DNA from 2 places in the Streptococcus sp. DD11 genome. Region 1 is predicted to be linked to the other one. Evidence: predicted binding sites of a transcription regulator. Region 1 holds the regulator's gene; the other holds the start of a gene.
What was found. The regulator CtsR, encoded in region 1, represses protease genes until heat stress. The targets are predictions, from matches to a motif close to TTGGTCAAAAAAGGTCAAANA.
Positions count from the first base shown of each region.

Region 2: STRDD11_RS09115 (ATP-dependent Clp protease ATP-binding subunit) is a predicted target of CtsR. The motif match lies at 1,729-1,749, and genes of this name have one in related genera.

Region 1 is NZ_KQ969392.1:482,509-486,937, forward strand. Features, by position in the region: gene STRDD11_RS02265 (GNAT family N-acetyltransferase) at 1-113, opposite strand, end outside; gene STRDD11_RS02270 (ATP-dependent Clp protease ATP-binding subunit) at 143-2,572, opposite strand; gene STRDD11_RS02275 (CtsR family transcriptional regulator) at 2,579-3,037, opposite strand; gene STRDD11_RS02280 (hypothetical protein) at 3,653-4,003, shown strand.
Region 2 is NZ_KQ969395.1:286,811-291,239, reverse strand. Features, by position in the region: gene STRDD11_RS09115 (ATP-dependent Clp protease ATP-binding subunit) at 1-1,684, opposite strand, end outside; gene STRDD11_RS09110 (DUF1797 family protein) at 1,929-2,159, shown strand; gene STRDD11_RS09105 (bifunctional methylenetetrahydrofolate dehydrogenase/methenyltetrahydrofolate cyclohydrolase) at 2,522-3,376, shown strand; gene STRDD11_RS09100 (HAD hydrolase family protein) at 3,373-4,146, shown strand; gene STRDD11_RS09095 (NAD(P)H-hydrate dehydratase) at 4,312-4,429, shown strand, end outside.

The DNA of each region.
Region 1 (4,429 bases):
CGAACTATCCCTTCCTCAGAATCATCCAGATTATTGAGCCCCATCCCGGCACAGGACAGCCACAGCTGACAAAGCGCTGGATAGTCAGCCGCTGCCATCCTACGAATTTTCATTCTTTCACCCTTTCAATTCAGCTGGAATTTTACTCCACTTCAAACTTGAGCTGGCCGGCCTTGACACCAACCTTGAGGGTCTGACCGGCTGTCAGCTCTCCTGTCAGCAGCAGCTCAGACAGCTTGTCCTCGACCTGAGTCTGCAGAGTCCGGCGCAGCGGCCGAGCGCCCATTTCTATGTCATAGCCCTCTTGCGCCAAGAGTTTCAGCGCGCTGGCCTGAAACTTCAGTGCAATGCCTTTCTCTGCCAGACTGGCGATAAGCGGCTTGACCATGACCTTGACCACTTCCTGCATATCTTGGCTGGACAGGCTGTGGAAAACCACCTTTTCATCGATCCGGTTGATAAATTCCGGACGATAGGTTTTTTTCAGCTCTTCCAGCATGCGTTTTTCCAGCCCCGCATGATCCAGACGAAGATCACGGGCTCCAAAGCCGACCGTCTTATCATCACGCAGACTGGTTGCTCCCAGATTGCTGGTCATAATGATAATGGTATTGGAGAAGTCCACTTTACGGCCCTTGCTGTCAGTCAGCACACCATCATCCAGCACCTGCAGAAGGACATTGAAAATATCCGGATGGGCTTTTTCTACTTCATCAAAAAGCAGAACCGAATAAGGTTTGTTGCGGACTTTCTCAGTCAGCTCCCCTCCTTCTTCATAGCCGACATAGCCCGGAGGAGCCCCGTTGAGACGGCTGGCTGCGAATTTCTCCATATATTCGCTCATGTCAAAGCGGATCAGTGCAGACTCATCGTCAAAGAGCGTTTCTGCCAATGCCTTAGCCAATTCGGTCTTGCCGACCCCAGTCGGACCCAGAAACATGAAGGAGCCAATCGGCCGCCTGCTGCTGCGAATACCGGACTGATTGCGGCGGATAGCCCGGCTGATTGCCGAAATAGCCTCATCCTGACCAATCACGCGCTTGTGCAGTTCTTTTTCCAAATTCAGATATTTCTTAGCATCCGTCTGTGTCAGCTTTTGCACCGGAATGCCGGACAGATGGCTGAGCGTCCTTAAAATATCATCTTCCTCCACCCGAAGCTCATAAACGGCCGGCTGCTGCTCCTCTTCAAGCAATCCGGCAAGCTTTTTAAAATCGCCGGCTGCCAAGGCTTGATCCACAGGTGTCAAATCCATCCGCTCATGCTGCTGCGGACTTTCATTCTGCACCGTCGCACTGGCTTCGTCCAAAAGATCAATGGCTGAGTCAGGCAGGTGCTTGCTGGTCAGATAGCGGTGGGCAAATTTCACTGCCGTCTCAATAGCCTGATCGCTGATCAGCACCTTGTGGTGTTCCTCATAGCTTTTCTTAAGCCCCTGTAAAATAGCAATGCTGTCAGCCACATTGGGCTCTTCGATGCTAACCTTGGCAAAACGCCGGGACAGAGCCGCATCCTTCTCGATGTGCTTCTGATATTCCTCCTGAGTCGTTGCCCCTACTGTTCGGAGACTGCCGCGGGCCAGTGCTGGCTTGAGAATATTGGCCGCGTCCAGCGTTGAGTCAATCCCGCTGCCGGAGCCCATGATGGTGTGCAGCTCATCAATAAAGAGAATGACATGGCCGTCCTCTTCAATATCATTGATGATATTGTTCATGCGCTCCTCAAAATCGCCGCGAAAACGCGTCCCAGCCACCACGTTCATCAAATCCAGCTCCAGCACCCGCATCTTAGCAATTTCAGCCGGCACCTGGCCAGCTGCCACGCGCTGTGCCAATCCCAAAGCCAGAGCAGTCTTCCCTACACCGGCATCACCGACCAAGACCGGATTATTCTTGGTCTTGCGGCTGAGAATCTGGATCATGCGGGAAATTTCCTGGTCCCGGCCGACCACAGGCTCTAAAAGACCGTTTCTGGCCAGCTCTGTCAGGTCGCGGGTATAGTCTTCCAAGCCGCCGCTGGTCGAAGGCGGCATGCCCATCATATTGGCCATGGTCTGCTTAGCTGCCATCATGCCCTTATTGAGACTGCGGATAGCCTTGATTTCTTCCTTGCCCCATCCAGCCCGCTGTTCCAGTATTTTGCGGATATCGCTGATTCTAGGACTTTCACCCTTGTCCTCATAGCTAAAGCCGGTAAATTCCAAGATGCGCGCTGCCAGCGTTCCCCGGTCAAATATCATAGCCAACAGAACATGCTCAGTGCCAACACTCTTAGCATGAACAGCCTCTGCAATCTTGCCAGCTTCTTCAAAGAGTGCTTCCAGCCGGTAAGAGAAAGGCAGGAGCTCAAAATGCCCCTCCGGCTGATAGGTCTGACCGGTGATATGAAAAGCCGCTTCCTCAAAATCATCAATCTCAATCGGGAATTCATTAAGTACTGAACCCGCGACGCTGTAAGGATTATTAGCCAAGGCAATCAGCAGATGCCAAGATTCCAGATAATCCGTTTCAAAATGGCCTGCCAAGAGCTGAGCAGCCTCTAAACTTTCTATTAAAGCTTTTGAATATTTCATTAATGCTTACATTCCTTTTCTGTCTAATTGTTGCAAAATCTTCTTCAGCATCCGCGCTCGAATGGCTGGTGCTTCCTCTCCCAGCACAGAGTCCGCTGCCGCCGCCAGCAGGAGATTGCCCTCACGCTCCCTTAGAATCTGCTCATCAAAGAGCAGCTGGATAACATCCGTAAAAACCTGCTGGCTGATGCATTCCCCCACATTGTCAAACAAATCGCAGAGCATCTGATGCCGGTCGGAAAACTCTATCTTGCCAATCCGGATATAACCGCCGCCCCCGCGCTTGCTTTCGACCATATAGCCCCGACTCTCTGTAAAGCGGGTCTTAATGACATAGTTAATCTGACTGGGAACCACCTGAAAAACATCGGCCAACTCGCTGCGCTTGAGCTCAACCATACCAGCCTGCGCCAGAATAGCCTTGATATATTCCTCGATACTGTCTGATGTATTTTTCGCACCCATGGCTTTCCTTTCTATCCTGATACTCAAACGATTTTGAATTCACACTAGGCAGCGAGGCCCCCAAAAGCTCCAGTGGAGGATGTGAGACTGCGGATGAAGCTGCCGAGAGGAAGCAGCAAAAGCACTGCTGTGAGCTGGCAGATGAAGCTTCCGGCAGGAAGTGCCTGCTGGACTGGGGTCAGTCGAGCCGAACAACGTGTGGATTTAAAACAGAAGGAGTATGAGAGGCAACATCCGCCGCTCCTAAGACTGTCTCTCTAACATTGACTATCTTTGACTTTTATTATACCGAAAAAGCCGCTATTTTGAAAGGAAAAGGGATAGCTGAAAAGTCTGACAATTCAAACTAGTGAAAAAGCTGTCCGTCCGGCAGAAAAGCGAGTGTAACCGCTTGCTTTCTGCGGTTAAAGCGTTATAATATAGGTGGAAACGAACTAAAAAACCCATGAAAAGCTGCCGCTCAGGTCCTTCCTGCAGCCGTGCCAATTGCAGGCCCGAATGAGCAGGCAGAAGCCAGCTGGCCAATAGCCAGCCCCCTAGCTTTCAAAGAGGATAAAATAAAGCGAAACCGGAAGAAAGAAGCCGGCCGCAAATGAAACAAAGGAGGATAATCCAATGAAAATGGATTGGCTCAAATATACCCGCCATGTACTCAAATGTCTCTTTATGGCATTGTGTATCTTTACGATCTTCTCTGCTGACTATGTCGATGTGCCTATCGGCATCATCATCGCCTGTCTCTACATACCTCTGCTCTTTGAGCAGCAGCCGGTCAGCAGCCGAGCCAAGTGGTATACCTTCCTCATCATTGTAGCTGTTACCCTGCCCGTCTTGTTTATTACCAAGACCTACCAAATCAGCTTGACCTATTCCGAAACCACCATTCTTCTCTTCTTGTTTGCCATTCTCATATTTACCAACGCTTTCATCGCCCATAAGGAAGAAAACAAAAAAGCAGCCAAGTAACACCACGAGGCAGAAAACAGCGAAGCACACTTTGAAGCCGCAGATTAGACTGACCAAGTCAGCAGCAGGAACAGGGGGCATTTGAGGCAGACTGCGTCTGCTCTGTCTACAGCCTCCCTGCCTCGCTTTCGAATGCTTCGCTCGGACTGATAAGTGTCCCCAAATCCGCCTCACTCGCTTGCTTCTGAGCACAGACTCTTGAAGCAAGCCGAAGCGAACGGCATGCAAGCTTATACTCTTTGAAAAGCTCTTCAAACTGCGTCAGCGTCGCCTTGCTCCAACAGTCCTTCCGGACTGCACGACGGACAGGAATTGCCTTTTTTATCTGTAACCTCAAAGAGTCTGTCCCACCGCCATTTGAGCAAAAAGAGCATAAAAACAGCAGCCTACTCCCCACCCCTTCAGAGTTCAACCGATTCTGAAGGG
Region 2 (4,429 bases), on a different contig from region 1:
CTACCTCATCCAGCAGAATGAGAGAATAAGGATTGCGGCGGACGCGCTCAGTCAGCTGGCCGGCTTCATCATAGCCGACATAGCCCGGAGGAGCTCCGACCAATTTAGCCACGCTGTGCTTTTCCATGTATTCACTCATGTCAAAGCGAATCATACTGTCAGCCGAGCCAAAGAGCTCAATAGCCAGCTGTTTGGACAGCTCGGTCTTGCCGACTCCGGTCGGTCCGACAAAGAGGAAGCTGCCGATTGGGCGGTTGGGACTTCCCAGTCCGACCCGATTGCGGCGGATAGCTTTGGCAATCTTATCTACTGCATCATCTTGGCCGATGACATGGGCTTTCAAGTCATTGGCTAGGTTGACTAGCTGAGATTGTTCCTTTTCCTTGAGATCGCCGACAGGAATATTGGTTTTTTGCTCTACGATATGCTCAATGGTCTTTTCGCTGATAATAGGCGTATCCTTATCCAGCACGCTGGTCTGCTGCAGTTCCTTGTATTTGGCAATCTGGTCGCGGAAGTAGGCCGCCTTTTCGTAGTCTTCATCACGGGTGGCCTGAGCCTTGAGATTCTCCGCCTCAATCAGCCGCTGGTCAATGACCTTTGGATCAACAAAGTTGAGAGTCAGGTTCATCTTGGAGCCGGCCTCGTCCAAGAGGTCAATGGCCTTGTCAGGCAGAAAGCGGTCTTGGATGTAGCGATTGGAGAGAAGTGCGGCCGCTGTGATGGCCGCATCTGTATACTTGACATGATGGTAGTCTTCGTATTTCTTTTGAATCCCTTTGAGAATCGTAATCGTTTCCTCTACCGTTGGCTCATCTACCTTGACGGGCTGCATGCGGCGCTCCAAAGCAGCATCTTTTTCGATGATGCGGTATTCATTGAGGGTGGTTGCTCCGACCAGCTGCAGCTCCCCTCTTGCCAGAGCCGGTTTGAGAATATTGCCGGCATCCATATTGCCGTCACCGGCAGATCCGGCACCGACAATTTCATGGATTTCGTCAATGAAGAGGATGACATCCTGACGGGAGCGGATTTCGTCCATCAGCTTTTGCATGCGCTCTTCAAACTGACCGCGGATACCGGTGCCCTGAACTAAGCTGACCACATCCAGACGGATGACTTCCTTGCCTTGGAGTTTGTGGGGCACATCTCCGTCAACAATCTTTTGAGCCAGTCCTTCCACAACGGCAGTCTTACCGACACCGGGCTCGCCAATGAGGACAGGATTGTTCTTGGTTCGGCGATTGAGAATTTCAATGACGCGGATAATTTCTTCATCACGGCCGATCACAGGGTCGATGTCACCGCGGCGGGCAGACTCCGTCACATTGATACCGAACTCTTCCAAGAGTCCTTTGGGTTTCTGCGGAGCTTGCTGACGCTGGTCGTTTTTATGCTGATTGGAGCCATAGCCTCCGCCGCCCCCGTAAGCTCCGCCCGACTGAGTCGGTGGAGGAGTCGGTTCCTGCGGCTGCTGGAAATTGCTGAGGCTGTTAAAGAAATCATCGATGGGGTCAATTCCGTGGTTGTTAGCGTTGGCCATTCCGTTAAACAAAGAATGATCAGGGTCGGTTTTCATGATTTGATAGCAGTTTTGACACAAATCCACCTGCTGTTTATGGCCATTGACATTTGTATAGAGATGGATGGTTGATTCATTGATTTTGCAATTTTGGCAAAGCATGCAGTTACCTCTTTCCTTTCATGTGGAATCTGACTGTTTTTGCATTGGTCAAGAATAGTCAAAATTTTATACTTACATTATATCAGTATTCTCAAACATTGCAAGAATTTGCTACAAAATCATTCCTGAGACCGATTCTGATGAAAATAAATCTTTGAAAAATTACAAAAAATACCCTTTTAGTGGTATTTCGGCTCCTATTTATGGTAAAATGATAAGGAACTAAGTAAATAGGAGAAACAAAATGGAATCACATTTAGTTAGAATTATTAACCGCTTAGAGGCTATGGCTAAGGACGGCGGAAATTTGAAACGTAATTTTGAACGTGAAGGAGTAGTTGTAGCAGAAGTTGCCTACAGTTACGATGAAGAGAATGGCTCAGTCTTTACTCTGCGGGATGTCGAAGCGCGTGAAACCTATACTTTTGACAGCATTGACCTGATTGCCATGGAAATCTACGAATTGCTTTACTAAGAAGCAGCCTGCTGCTCTATAGTTGGGAAAAACGGATTAGCTGGGCTAATCCGTTTTTTAGAACTTGGCTTCAGGACTGGTTTTGCTGTTTCATCCTCAATGATGCTCATCAGCAAATCAGAAAGCCAGCCGCAGTTTGCAGCATTTTTCCAAGAGTATAAAGTTTTTTTCGTCACCCGCCGTTAAAATTTTTTGTCTATATCCAGTCTTTCTGCTGCAAGTTGCCTAGATTGACTAAAAAGAAGCGCTTATCCAGCAAAAATCATCGTTTCTCTTATAACCTCATATAAGAAAAAGGTATAGCAGACGGGGACAGTTTTTTGTTATAATAAAAAAGATAATGAAAAAGAAATGAGAAAATAATGGCGCAGATTATCGATGGCAGAGGTTTAGCAGACAAGCTGCAGGCAAGATTGGCTGAGAAAACAGCAAAGCTGAAAGAAGAAACGGGACGGGTGCCCGGATTGGCGGTACTGGTAGTGGGCAATGACCCCGCCAGCCAGATATATGTGAGAAATAAAGAGCGTTCGGCTCTGGCCGTCGGTTTCAGAAGCAAGGTAGACCGCCTGCCGGAAGCGACTGGTCAGGAAGAACTGCTGGCCTTGATTGAGACCTACAATCAAAATCCTGACTGGCATGGTATTTTAGTCCAGCTGCCTCTGCCAGCTCATATTGATGAGGAGGCCGTACTGGCAGCTATCAATCCAGATAAGGATGTGGACGGTTTCCACCCTATGAATATGGGCCGGCTTTGGTCCGGCCATCCGGTCATGGTTCCCTCGACTCCGGCCGGCATCATGGAAATGTTTCATGAGTACAATGTGGAGCTGGAAGGCAAAAGAGCGGTTGTCATCGGCCGCAGCAATATTGTCGGCAAGCCCATGGCCCAGCTGCTCTTAGCCAAGAATGCTACGGTAACCCTGACCCATTCCCGCACCCACCATTTGGCGGAAATCGCTAAGAAAGCGGATATTTTGATTGTAGCCATCGGCCGCGGCCATTTTGTGTCCAGGGAATTTGTCAAAGAAGGGGCAGTCGTCATTGATGTGGGCATGAACCGGGATGAAAACGGCCGGCTGATCGGCGATGTCAAATTTGATGAGGTTGCTGAGATTGCCAGCCTGATTACGCCGGTACCTAAGGGAGTGGGCCCGATGACCATCACTATGCTGATGGAGCAGACCTATCAAGCTTTTAAACGGAGTCTTAAAAAATGAAATTTGTCTTTGATTTGGATGGCACCCTGTGCTTTGATTATATGACGATTGACGAGGAGCTCAAGCAGGTTCTACTGACTGCTCCCCATTACGGACATGAGGTTGTTTTTGCTTCAGCCAGATCCTACCGGGACTGTCTGGGACTTTTGGGCTCGGAACTCAGCCAGCAGTTAGTTATTGGCCTCAATGGCGGTTTGGCTTACCAAGGCGGGCAGCTGATCTTTGAGCGGCAGCTGAATCCAGCTAGCTATCAGGCCGTGCTGGACTTCTGTCGGACCTATAATCTGCCTTTTTTCGTAGATAATACTTTTAATTATAGCGGTCAGATTTTGGAGAAAATTCCTTTTATTGCCAGTGTAGATCCGCTTGGCCGAGCCAAGCAGCTGGACTTAGCGGAACTCCAGCATCCCATAAAAATCGTCATCTATATGGGAAATCATGAGCAGCTAGTGGAAGATTTGCAGGCTCAGTTTGAAAATCTGTCTGATTTGACTGTCGACTACCATGAACACGAGCAGTGTTTTTATATCAATCCGGCTGACACCCACAAGGCCTCAACCATTCAGGAACTCTGTGGAGAAAACTATGTGGCCTTTGGCAATGACCAGAATGACATTGAGATGTTTAAGAACTCCCTCTATGCGGTTCAGGTCGGCGATTTCCCGGCTTTGAAAGCTTATGCTGATGATCAGGTGGCCCTAAAAGGCGATTTCATCTACGCTTTGGCTGCAGCTATCCGTCAGGCTTTTCTGGATTTTAAGGGAAAATAAGAATGAAAACAGTCAGCAGATCCTCTGGCTGTTTTTAAGATGTTCCTTTCACAAAAAAAACTTTGTTCTTTGGCAGATTAGGGAATTTCTTCTCTGAAGAAAGCCTGCTTTTTTATTTTCAGGCTGAGCTAAAAATATGATAAAATAGGGAAAAGGAGAATGGATATGAAACAGATTGGCCAAGAATTGCTGCAAAAAGTCATCACATCGCGTCCTCTGAACAGCCACAAGGGGGATTACGGCCGGCTGCTGTTAATCGGCGGGACTTACCCTTACGGCGGAG